2 regions of the Gilliamella sp. X-46 genome follow, and region 2 is predicted to be linked to the other one. Evidence: riboswitches for the same ligand, from Rfam matches in the RefSeq annotation. Region 2 holds a riboswitch; the other holds the start of a gene.

Region 1 (5,183 bases), on a different contig from region 2:
TTAACATAATTAATATTGGCATTATGATTCGCTCGCTTTTTAAGTTATTAATAGATTTTATAAAAAATAATAGTTTTTAATTTTAAATTATGAGCAGAAATTAAATGATTAGGATCGTATTTCTGCTTGCATTGAGAAGATACTCATAAGTACTAATGACAGTTGTCTCTTATGAGTTTCGTTTTAATAAACTAACGATATCTTCTTTCTTTTCGTCTTCATCTTCGAAATCATCATCAGTATAACCCAGCTCTTGCATCAACTCATCAATACGATTTAATTTGCTATCAAGATAAGTTTGTTGATCTTTAGTGAGTTTGGCATTTTGCTCGACTAGATCCAGTAACATATCTAATTTTGGATCGTTTTCTAATTGTTCTAATTCTTGTTGTGGCGATAAAACTGTTTTAGCCGGTTTTGGTTGTTTAACGGGTTTTATTGCATTGCTAGCACTTTCAACAACTAATGAAATCGGTTTTTTACTGCCAATGCGTGGATCTTTGCTTTTGCTTGTCGAATTTTTATTTTTGTTATTATCTTGATTATTAAAGCGAGAGCCACTTGGTAAGCCTTTGTGCTTACGTTTGCGCTTTAGCTCACGAGACTCTTCATTAATCTCTTGACGGCTTTTTTTAGTTTTTTGTTTCGATTTATTCTTTAACATACAATCTCTGTTTAATATTAGGGTTAATCATTTAACCAGCGTATTTTATCAGTAAGTCTTAAATATAGCTATGATGAAGCAGCCATGCTAATTTAAGATTGTAAAAAAAGAGATTTATGTATAATCTGAGCCCAATAAATTTGTCAGATCGAATTAGAGAACAAAATAAAATGAAAAATCATTTGAGCCCTTATATGCAATTTAACCGTCAAGAATGGGCAAGTTTGCGTAATGCTGTACCGATGACGTTAACCCCTGACGAGTTAACTTCTTTACAAGGCATTAATGAAGACTTATCGATGGATGAAGTCAGTGACATCTATTTACCTTTATCAAGGTTACTTAATTATTATATTAGTAATAGCTTTAGCCGGCAGGCGGTACTTTCTAAGTTTTTAGGCAAAAGTCACAAAATCCCTTATATTATCGGTATTGCCGGTAGCGTTGCAGTAGGCAAAAGCACAACAGCAAGGGTATTGCAGGCATTGTTAACGCGTTGGCCAGAGCATCGTAAAGTAGCTTTAGTGACAACCGATGGATTTTTATACCCCAATAAATGCCTTGAAGAACGTGGAATAATGAACAAAAAAGGCTTTCCACAATCATATGATATTAAAAAACTGATCAATTTTGTTGCGGATATAAAGTCAGGACAAGCTAACGTTAAAGCACCGGTGTATTCTCATCTGGTTTATGATATTGTCGAAGGTGAAGAAATGGTGATTGATAGTCCAGATATTTTGATTCTTGAAGGATTAAATGTACTACAAAGCACCTTGAATTATCCGCAAGCAAATAACCGTGTTTTTGTTTCTGATTATGTCGATTTTTCCATTTATGTTGATGCCGAGGTTTCGTTATTACATGATTGGTATGTGAACCGCTTTTTAAAATTTAGAGCTGGTGCATTTAGTGATCCCAACTCTTACTTTAACCACTACTCAAAACTGCCAGAACAAGAGGCCGTCAACATTGCTAATCGCCTTTGGCATGAAATTAATGAATTAAATTTGGTTGAAAACATCTTACCTACAAGAGAAAGGGCGAGTTTAATCCTGACTAAAGGTAAAGATCATAAAGTGGATTTGGTTCAGTTAAGAAAATAAGGTAAAGGGGGGATTGATATGAAGTCAGTAATTCAAGTAATAACTAAAGTAACCATTATTACTTTTGTGGGTTTATTTTCGCTTGGCGCTTATGCTTCAGAACATTCTGAAGGATTAACGTGTGAAAGCAAAAAACAAAATATTGAATCACAGATTGATTATGCTAAAAAAAATAATAACTCTCATCAAGTTCAAGGGCTTGAAAAGGCATTACATGATGTCAATAATTATTGTTCAAATGATAAGTTAGAAGAAAAATATAATAAAAAAATTCAAGAAAAGACAGATAAAGTTGTCAAAAGAACCCAAGAATTAAATCAGGCAAAAACAAAAGGTGATGAACACAAAATTGCCAAACAACAAGCAAAATTATCCGAGGCCGAACAAGAACTCAATGAAGCAAAAACTGAATTAGCTAAATTTTATCAAGAATTAAAATTAAGATAAGCGGTAACAAGTAGATTATTCACCCGCGTCGATTGCCTTTCCACTATGTTTTTATCATTAACCCCATCAATAGTTACTGTTGATGAGGTTAGTTTGATATTTTGTATTCTTTGTCACACTAGACTTTTATATTTAAAAAGAGTATGGTGTGCGGCTTGTTACGTGGTTCGTAAACCTCCCACGCTAAAAAACTAAGGAAACATCATGAATAAAATTACACTACTAGGCGATCAGTCTGTTCGCTATCCTACAACCTATTGTCCTGAAATACTCGAAACGTTCGATAATAAACATCCGAATAACGACTATTTTGTTAAATTTAATTGCCCAGAGTTTACTAGCCTTTGCCCTATCACTGGTCAGCCTGATTTTGCAACGATTTATATTTCGTACATACCCAATATCAAAATGGTTGAAAGTAAATCGCTAAAGCTTTATTTATTTAGCTTTCGTAATCATGGTGATTATCACGAAGATTGTATTAATATCATCATGAAAGATCTAATTAAATTAATGGATCCTAAATATATTGAAGTTTGGGGCAAATTTACACCACGCGGTGGTATTTCGATTGATCCTTATGCCAACTATGGCAAATCAGGTACCCATTGGCAACAAGTTGCGGCAAATCGATTAGCTAATCACGATATGTATCCAGAAAAAGTGGATAATCGCTAATTTATAATCCATCCAAACAGGAACCGTTAATGCAAACTCGTAAAGCACTCGTTATATTTTCTGGCGGGCAAGATTCAACTACCTGCTTACTGCAAGCCATTGCCGATTATGGACGTGAAAATGTTCAGGCAATCAGCTTTCATTATGGTCAACGTCATGCCATTGAGCTTGAAAAAGCCAAATGGATCGCTAAAGATTTAGGTATAAAGCAAACTGTCATTGATACATCAGTTATCAAACAAACCACGAATAATGCGCTCATCGACGACTCACAAGAAATTAAAGCAGCTCAAGATGGCGATTATCCTAATACCTTTGTGGATGGGCGTAATATGCTCTTTTTACTATTAGCTGGATGCCATGCCAAGCAGCAGGGCATTTCTGACATTATTATTGGAGTTTGTGAAACCGACTTTAGTGGTTATCCAGATTGTCGTGATATCTTTATTAAATCAATGAATGTATCGATGAATTTAGCCATGGATTATGCGTTTAATCTTATTACACCACTGATGTATTTGACCAAAGCACAAACATGGGAAATAGCCGATAAACTGGGCTATCTTGATTATGTCCAACAACATACCCACACCTGTTATTACGGGGTTGAAGGGGGATGTGGCAAGTGTCCTAGCTGTTTGCTGCGCGATAAGGGCTTGCAAGAATATATGGCTAGGGCTAGATAGATTTATTAATAACTGGGTTCTCTCACCCCATTAAAAAGGAAAAAAGATGTACTTAAAGAATCATTTCGAATCGATAGAAAAAAACTTTACCCGTGGGCAACAGCAAAAAGCGCTTTACTGGTTGGCTTTTTTCCATATTTTAGTTATTGCTTCAAGCAATTATTTAGTCCAAATCCCATTTGATATTTTTGGTTTTCACACCACATGGGGGGCTTTCACTTTTCCGTTTATCTTTTTAACCACCGATTTGACCATTCGAATTTATGGTGCAAGTTTGGCAAGAAAGATCATTTTTGTGGTGATGATCCCCGCATTGCTATTTTCATACCTTATTTCGGTATTATTTTTTGAGACACATTGGGTTGGCTTGTCGGCATTGACTGAATTTAATAGCTTTGTATTTCGAATAGCGCTAGCGAGTTTTGCCGCTTATCTGGTTGGGCAATTGATGGATATCACTGTTTTTAACTATTTAAGAAAAAATAAATCATGGTGGGTTGCACCAACAGCATCAGCAATCTTTGGTAATGGTATTGATACTATTGTCTTTTTTGCTATCGCATTTTATCAAAGTAGCGATGAATTTATGGCAAATCATTGGACCGAAATTTCGTTAATGGACTATAGCTTTAAAATTCTGATTTGTGGATTATTCTTTTTGCCTCTTTATGGAGTGATTTTAAATTTTATTCTAAAAAAATTAGTTTCAGCGCCCAAAACAATTAATCATTAAAATCTAAATTTTAGTTACTTACCTAAATAAACATAAACTCATTTATTATTTTTAGATGAGTTTTATGTTTAATACTGAAAAAACACACCAATATCTCACAACATCCAAAGGTTAATATAGCCTTTTATCCGGCGTCGGGCAGCCGAAGGCTTCATTCTGCATCCTGCGCTAGGTTTTTAGGAAATTTTGCCAAAAATTGGCGCTTTAGTATTTAGTTAGCTATAATTTTGATGATTTTTTAGCAAAATACAGCTCATTAAAAAAACGAACAACTATAAAAATAAAACACAAATTAACAGGAGGTCGGATATTGTGTGCTATCATTATAACAGGCATTGGCAGTGCTATACCTTAAATCTATTTAAGTTTCAGCGTAATCAAAAACAAACTCCATTTTGCTTTTTATCATCAAATCTAGCGAAATCACCAAAATTGCCGTCGATTTCCAACTTGTTATCCAAATCAGCCATAGTTTTTGCACCATTGTTGTTATTGCCATATTCAGTGAGTTCACAGGCGTTGTTGTCTCGGACTTCACAGGTTATTAATGGCTCTGCGCCGTATTTGACGCTTGATGGTGGCGTCACTAAATTAACTACAACTGATGATTTATTAAGTATTAAGTTATCGGACGGTCAAGTTCTCACTCCACAAAATAATAACTCAGTGATGACGCCAATTCATTTACCTAATGCAGGTGATACTCTTGCTAATATTGAAATGATAGTCCCACCATCAACCAACTCTGTGAGTATAAGTAGCTTGGTAACTCAAGGTAATTGGGGAGATGATGATGGAGATAGACTGGGAGCTAATGGTGTTACTGCAACGGGGAGTATATCAGTATCGTTTACGGATAAAAACGGTAA
Region 2 (5,183 bases):
GGAACCGGTTCGCCAACTTCCCTTGCAATTAATTCAAATTTGTTTTCGATGACATTTTTATAAAAGATATCAATAAACTGTTGAAAAGCTAGAAAGTTATCTTTGATTTCGGTGCTTGATGATGGTTTTTGTTCAATAGAAAAATCAAGTATTGTGTCTTTATCGCCAATATTTTCAATATTTAATTTGATACGGATACAATCCAATTTAATAGAGTCAAGAGTATGGATAAAGAAGATGTGGATTCGTTGTAGTGGGATTACCGTTGTTGGTCGTATTTCAGATGATAGGGTTAGGTTGTGTTCATCAATGCTGATTTGTAGATTTTCTTGCTGTTTTTTTACTGTAAGATAAAAGCCTAATCGAAAAGCCGCCGCGGTGATTATGAGATACCCAACACAGATGCCTACTGGCACCATCCAATTTTTTGAAGTACAAGTTAATAGAAGATAAATAAAAATTGCTGTTGGTATGATAAACACAAATAGAAGAAATAACATTTGGATAAAAGTGGAAAAGCCTTTATCTGCAGCGTGCACGGTAAATTTGTAGTTATGGTTCATTAGACACCTAAATATCCTATCCTGATTTTTTTAATTATAAATTAAAGCAATTGTTTTTTATATAAAAAATTAAAGTTATTTTTATTTTCAGACGGTTGTTATGGTGTTTATTTTAGTGGCATAAAAAAACCGACCACAAAGGCCGGTTTGTTGTTTGATGGTTAATTACTGTTTAGCTTCGATGTTGTCGCCAACTAAATCTAGATGAATGGTTTTACCCGGAACTAGTTTGCCAGACAGTATTTGCTGTGCCAATGGGTTTTCGATCTCTTGTTGGATCGCTCGTTTTAGTGGTCTTGCTCCATAAATTGGGTCGAAGCCGACTTTAGCAAGTTGTTCCAACGCCGCATCCGAGATATCCAATTGGTAACCACGTTCATCTAAACGTTTTTCAACATGTGCTAATTGAATTTTTGCAATCGCTTTGATATTTTCTTGACCGAGTGGATGGAAGACCACTGTTTCGTCAATACGATTGATAAATTCTGGTCTAAAGTGTTTAGCAACGACTGTCATCACTAGCGCTTTCATTTCGTCATAACTTAACTCAACTTGACCTTGAATTAGATCAGAGCCTAAGTTTGATGTCATAATTATGACGGTATTACGAAAATCAACCGTGCGACCTTGGCCATCGGTTAAGCGTCCATCATCCAGAACTTGCAGTAAGATATTAAAGACATCTGGATGCGCTTTTTCGACTTCGTCAAGTAAAATAACTGAATAAGGTCGACGTCTAACTGCTTCTGTTAAGTATCCACCTTCTTCATAACCAACATAACCCGGAGGTGCACCAATTAAGCGAGCAACAGAGTGTTTTTCCATAAACTCTGACATATCTATACGCACCATAGCATCTTCGCTATCAAACATAAAGTTAGCCAGTGATTTGCAAAGCTCGGTTTTACCTACCCCTGTTGGTCCTAAGAATAGGAACGATCCAATTGGTCTATTTGGATCAGAAAGCCCTGCTCGGCTACGGCGAATCGCATTAGCAACCGCTAATACCGCTTCATTTTGGCCAATGACACGTTTATGCAAAGCATCTTCCATATGTAATAGTTTGTCTTTTTCGCTCTCAAGCATTCTAGAAACCGGAATACCTGTCGCTTTAGATAGCACTTCGGCAATTTCGTTATCGGTCACTTTGTTACGCAATAACTTCATGGTTTTGCCTTCTAACTGAGTTGCTGAAGCCAGTTTCTTTTCGAGCTCTGGGATTTTGCCGTATTGTAATTCAGACATTTTGCTCAAGTCGCCAGCTCGACGTGCTTGCTCTATTTCAGTACGCGCTTTTTCTAGCTCAGCTTTGATGCTTTGCGTGCCCGAAACAGCTGCCTTTTCTGATTTCCATTCTTCTTCAAGTGATGCATATTCCTTTTCTTTTTCAGAAAGTTCATCGTTTAACATCTCAAGTCGTTTTTTACTGGCATCGTCAGACTCTTTTTTAAGCGCTTGTTGTTCAAGTTTAAGTTGAATTATGCGCCTTTCAAGTCGATCTAAAGATTCTGGTTTGGAATCCATTTGCATACGAATGCTTGATGCAGCTTCGTCAATTAAGTCAATTGCCTTGTCAGGTAACATGCGATCTGAAATATAACGATGCGATAGCGTTGCCGCAGCCACAATTGCCGGATCGGTAATTTGTACATGGTGATGCAGTTCATAACGTTCTTTTAATCCACGCAAAATAGCAATAGTATCTTCAACTGTTGGCTCGGCAACATAGACTTTTTGGAAACGACGTTCTAATGCCGGATCTTTTTCGATATATTGACGATATTCATCAAGCGTTGTTGCGCCCACGCAGTGCAATTCTCCACGCGCTAATGCAGGTTTTAGCATATTACCGGCATCCATTGCACCATCGCTTTTACCTGCACCAACCATGGTATGGATTTCGTCGATGAACAATATAATGCGACCTTCTTCTTTTGCTAAGTCTTTAAGCACGGCTTTTAACCGTTCTTCAAATTCACCACGATATTTAGCGCCCGCAATTAATGCACCCATGTCTAATGATAACACACGTTTATTCCGCAATCCTTCAGGTACTTCGCGGTTAACAATACGTTGAGCTAAACCTTCCACAATGGCGGTTTTACCCACGCCTGGTTCACCAATTAATACCGGATTATTTTTAGTACGGCGTTGTAATACCTGAATTGTTCGGCGAATTTCTTCATCACGACCAATAACAGGATCAAGCTTACCTTGTTCTGCTCGTTGAGTTAAATCAATGGTATATTTTTTAAGTGCACCACGTTGATCTTCTGCATTAGGGTCGTTCACGTTATCGCTACCTCTTACTTGATTGACTGCTTGGCTAAATTTGTCTTTATTGACGCCTGATCTTTTAAGAATATCACTTAAGCTACCTTTGTCTTCTAAAGCAGCTAATATAAAGAGTTCTGATGATATATAACTATCGCCATTTTTTTGGGATAATTTGTCGCATAGATTTAATACACGAACAAACTCTTGCGATGGCATAACATCGCCCCCCACACCTTGAACTTGGGGTAATCGATCAACGGCTTGCGTTAATTCTTGTTGTAAAACAGCGACATTTGCACCAGCAGTAGTCAATAATGGCGTTACACTGCTACCTTCTTGCTTAAGCATGGCTAATAGTACATGCACAGGCTCTATATATTGATTGTCCTTACCTAACGCCATTGACTGCGCATCAGCTAAAGCTTGTTGAAACTTGTTTGTTAATTTATCTAACCTCATAGTATTTATCTCCTGAGCAATAGATTTGGATTCAATGCTTAACACATTCAACCCATTTGCATGTGATCTAAATGTGTGTTGCAATCTAAATTTCAAGAGTAAATCCACAATATTTTTTATAAAATTTATGTAGCAAGATCAGCAAGTATTTAAAGCTTCACTAGCGTCAAAAATAAAGGTCACCGCAATTCAATCAATTACCACTCAATGTTGTTTTAATAAAACTTGCAAGATGACAACTCAGCTTTTATCTATTATATTAGCGCCTTTATTTTGTTAGGTTAGCTAACCGTGGTTCGTAACCCATCCCACGTAAAAAAACTAGGAATATAAAATGTTTAAAATAGCTAAAGAGTTTCAATTTGACGCCTGTCATATGCTAGATGGGCACAATAAAAAGTGCCACAATCTGCATGGTCATACTTATCGCTTATTAGTCGAAATTAGCGGTGACCTTATCGATAATGGTTCAAGTCAAGACATGGTCATGGATTATGCTGATCTAAAAATGATTGTTAAACAGCATATTATTGATCCACTGGATCACGCTTATCTTTACAACCAAAATAACCCAAATGAGCGCCGTATCGCCACATTACTACAAGAAATGGAGCGCAAAATTTTTGCCTTTCCATGCCGAACTACTGCCGAAGGAATGAGCAAATTTATCTTTGATCGCCTGTCTCAATATTTGCCTGTTTCGATGATCAAATTATGGGAAACGCCAACTTCGTATTGTGAATATCATCGGAGCCCAAAATGATCGAATTTCGCATCGTTGAAATCTTCGAATCTTTACAGGGCGAAGGTTATAATACAGGCATGCCTGCTGTTTTTATCCGTTTTGCTGGGTGCAATTTAAATTGTGCTTGGTGTGATACTAATTTCCGCCAATTTACCCGGTTTACGTTAGATACACTGCTTGCTAAAGTGAGTGAATATAACAGCAAAAACATTATCATTACTGGCGGCGAACCCACTATGGTTAAAGCATTACCTCAATTGCTTGTACCATTAAAAAATGCGGGTTATTTTATTGCCATTGAAAGTAATGGACTTGGCAAAGTTGATCCGCTTATAGATTATATAGCTCTTAGCCCTAAGTTTTGTTATCAGTCACGCTATCAAAAAATAGCACAACCTACTGCCAATGAAGTGCGGATTGTTGCCGAAAATCATGCTGATTTTATCCCTTTTTGCCAATATATCGAAACTCAAATTCACGCCAAACGCTATTACCTTTCACCGTGCGAAAAAGATGGTGCGTTTAATATGTTTGAAACCATTGAACTATTGGGGAAAATCAACAAAGATCGCTTTGATAATAAATGGCTTTTGAGTGTGCAAAGCCATAAGTTTGCGAATATTGATTAGTCTTTTAAATTGAAGGAAACGGTTTTGCTATTAAATAGCAAAACCGCTTGGCGTGCATTTTTAACTACTTAGCACGCCAACTGTGCGGGGTGCTGGTCTTTGTTAGATTGTCCTTTATCTACACCATCCCCCATGGCCTAAGTACTAAGGATTAAGGAATAAAAGCTAAGGTACTACGCAAACAGCCGAGCCTCTTCCCGCGTTGGACATGGCGAATGAAAAGCTACCGTTGTTCGGGGCGACAAACGTGTTGACGTAGTATGAGCGACCTTCTGCAAGCTCACTTACAATGTACCTTGTTTCGGAGAAGCCAGCACCGGCGTAATCATACATGATGCCCCACTCCGTGAAAAATCCTGCACCTATTCGACGCCTGTAATAATTACTACCTGAACTAAGACTTGCGCCACAAGCATTAGGTCGTGGGCCATTTTTACACGCATTAGTCAAATCACGGCCCTTAACAAAACGATACCCCAAACCTCCACACCAAGTTAATACATTATAATG

The links. A riboswitch is a leader RNA that binds a small molecule or an ion and turns the genes downstream of it on or off. The one in region 2 is predicted to bind preQ1.
Region 1: it holds a riboswitch for preQ1, as region 2 does, so the genes downstream of both, queF (preQ(1) synthase) here and queD (6-carboxytetrahydropterin synthase QueD) in region 2, are expected to answer to the same signal.

The regions. Positions count from the first base shown of each region.
Region 1 covers NZ_JBXSQH010000010.1:26,784-31,966, forward strand. Annotated here, with positions in the region: gene yihI (Der GTPase-activating protein YihI) at 170-664, opposite strand; gene coaA (type I pantothenate kinase) at 835-1,770, shown strand; gene ACYIAJ_RS07730 (DUF1090 domain-containing protein) at 1,789-2,217, shown strand; PreQ1 riboswitch class I at 2,374-2,418, shown strand; gene queF (preQ(1) synthase) at 2,422-2,895, shown strand; gene queC (7-cyano-7-deazaguanine synthase QueC) at 2,925-3,581, shown strand; gene ACYIAJ_RS07745 (7-cyano-7-deazaguanine/7-aminomethyl-7-deazaguanine transporter) at 3,628-4,314, shown strand; gene ACYIAJ_RS07750 (hypothetical protein) at 4,627-5,183, shown strand, end outside.
Region 2 covers NZ_JBXSQH010000005.1:5,766-10,948, forward strand. Annotated here, with positions in the region: gene ACYIAJ_RS05555 (hypothetical protein) at 1-563, opposite strand, end outside; gene clpB (ATP-dependent chaperone ClpB) at 729-3,299, opposite strand; PreQ1 riboswitch class I at 3,585-3,630, shown strand; gene queD (6-carboxytetrahydropterin synthase QueD) at 3,634-4,062, shown strand; gene ACYIAJ_RS05570 (7-carboxy-7-deazaguanine synthase QueE) at 4,059-4,673, shown strand; gene ACYIAJ_RS05575 (hypothetical protein) at 4,839-5,183, opposite strand, start outside.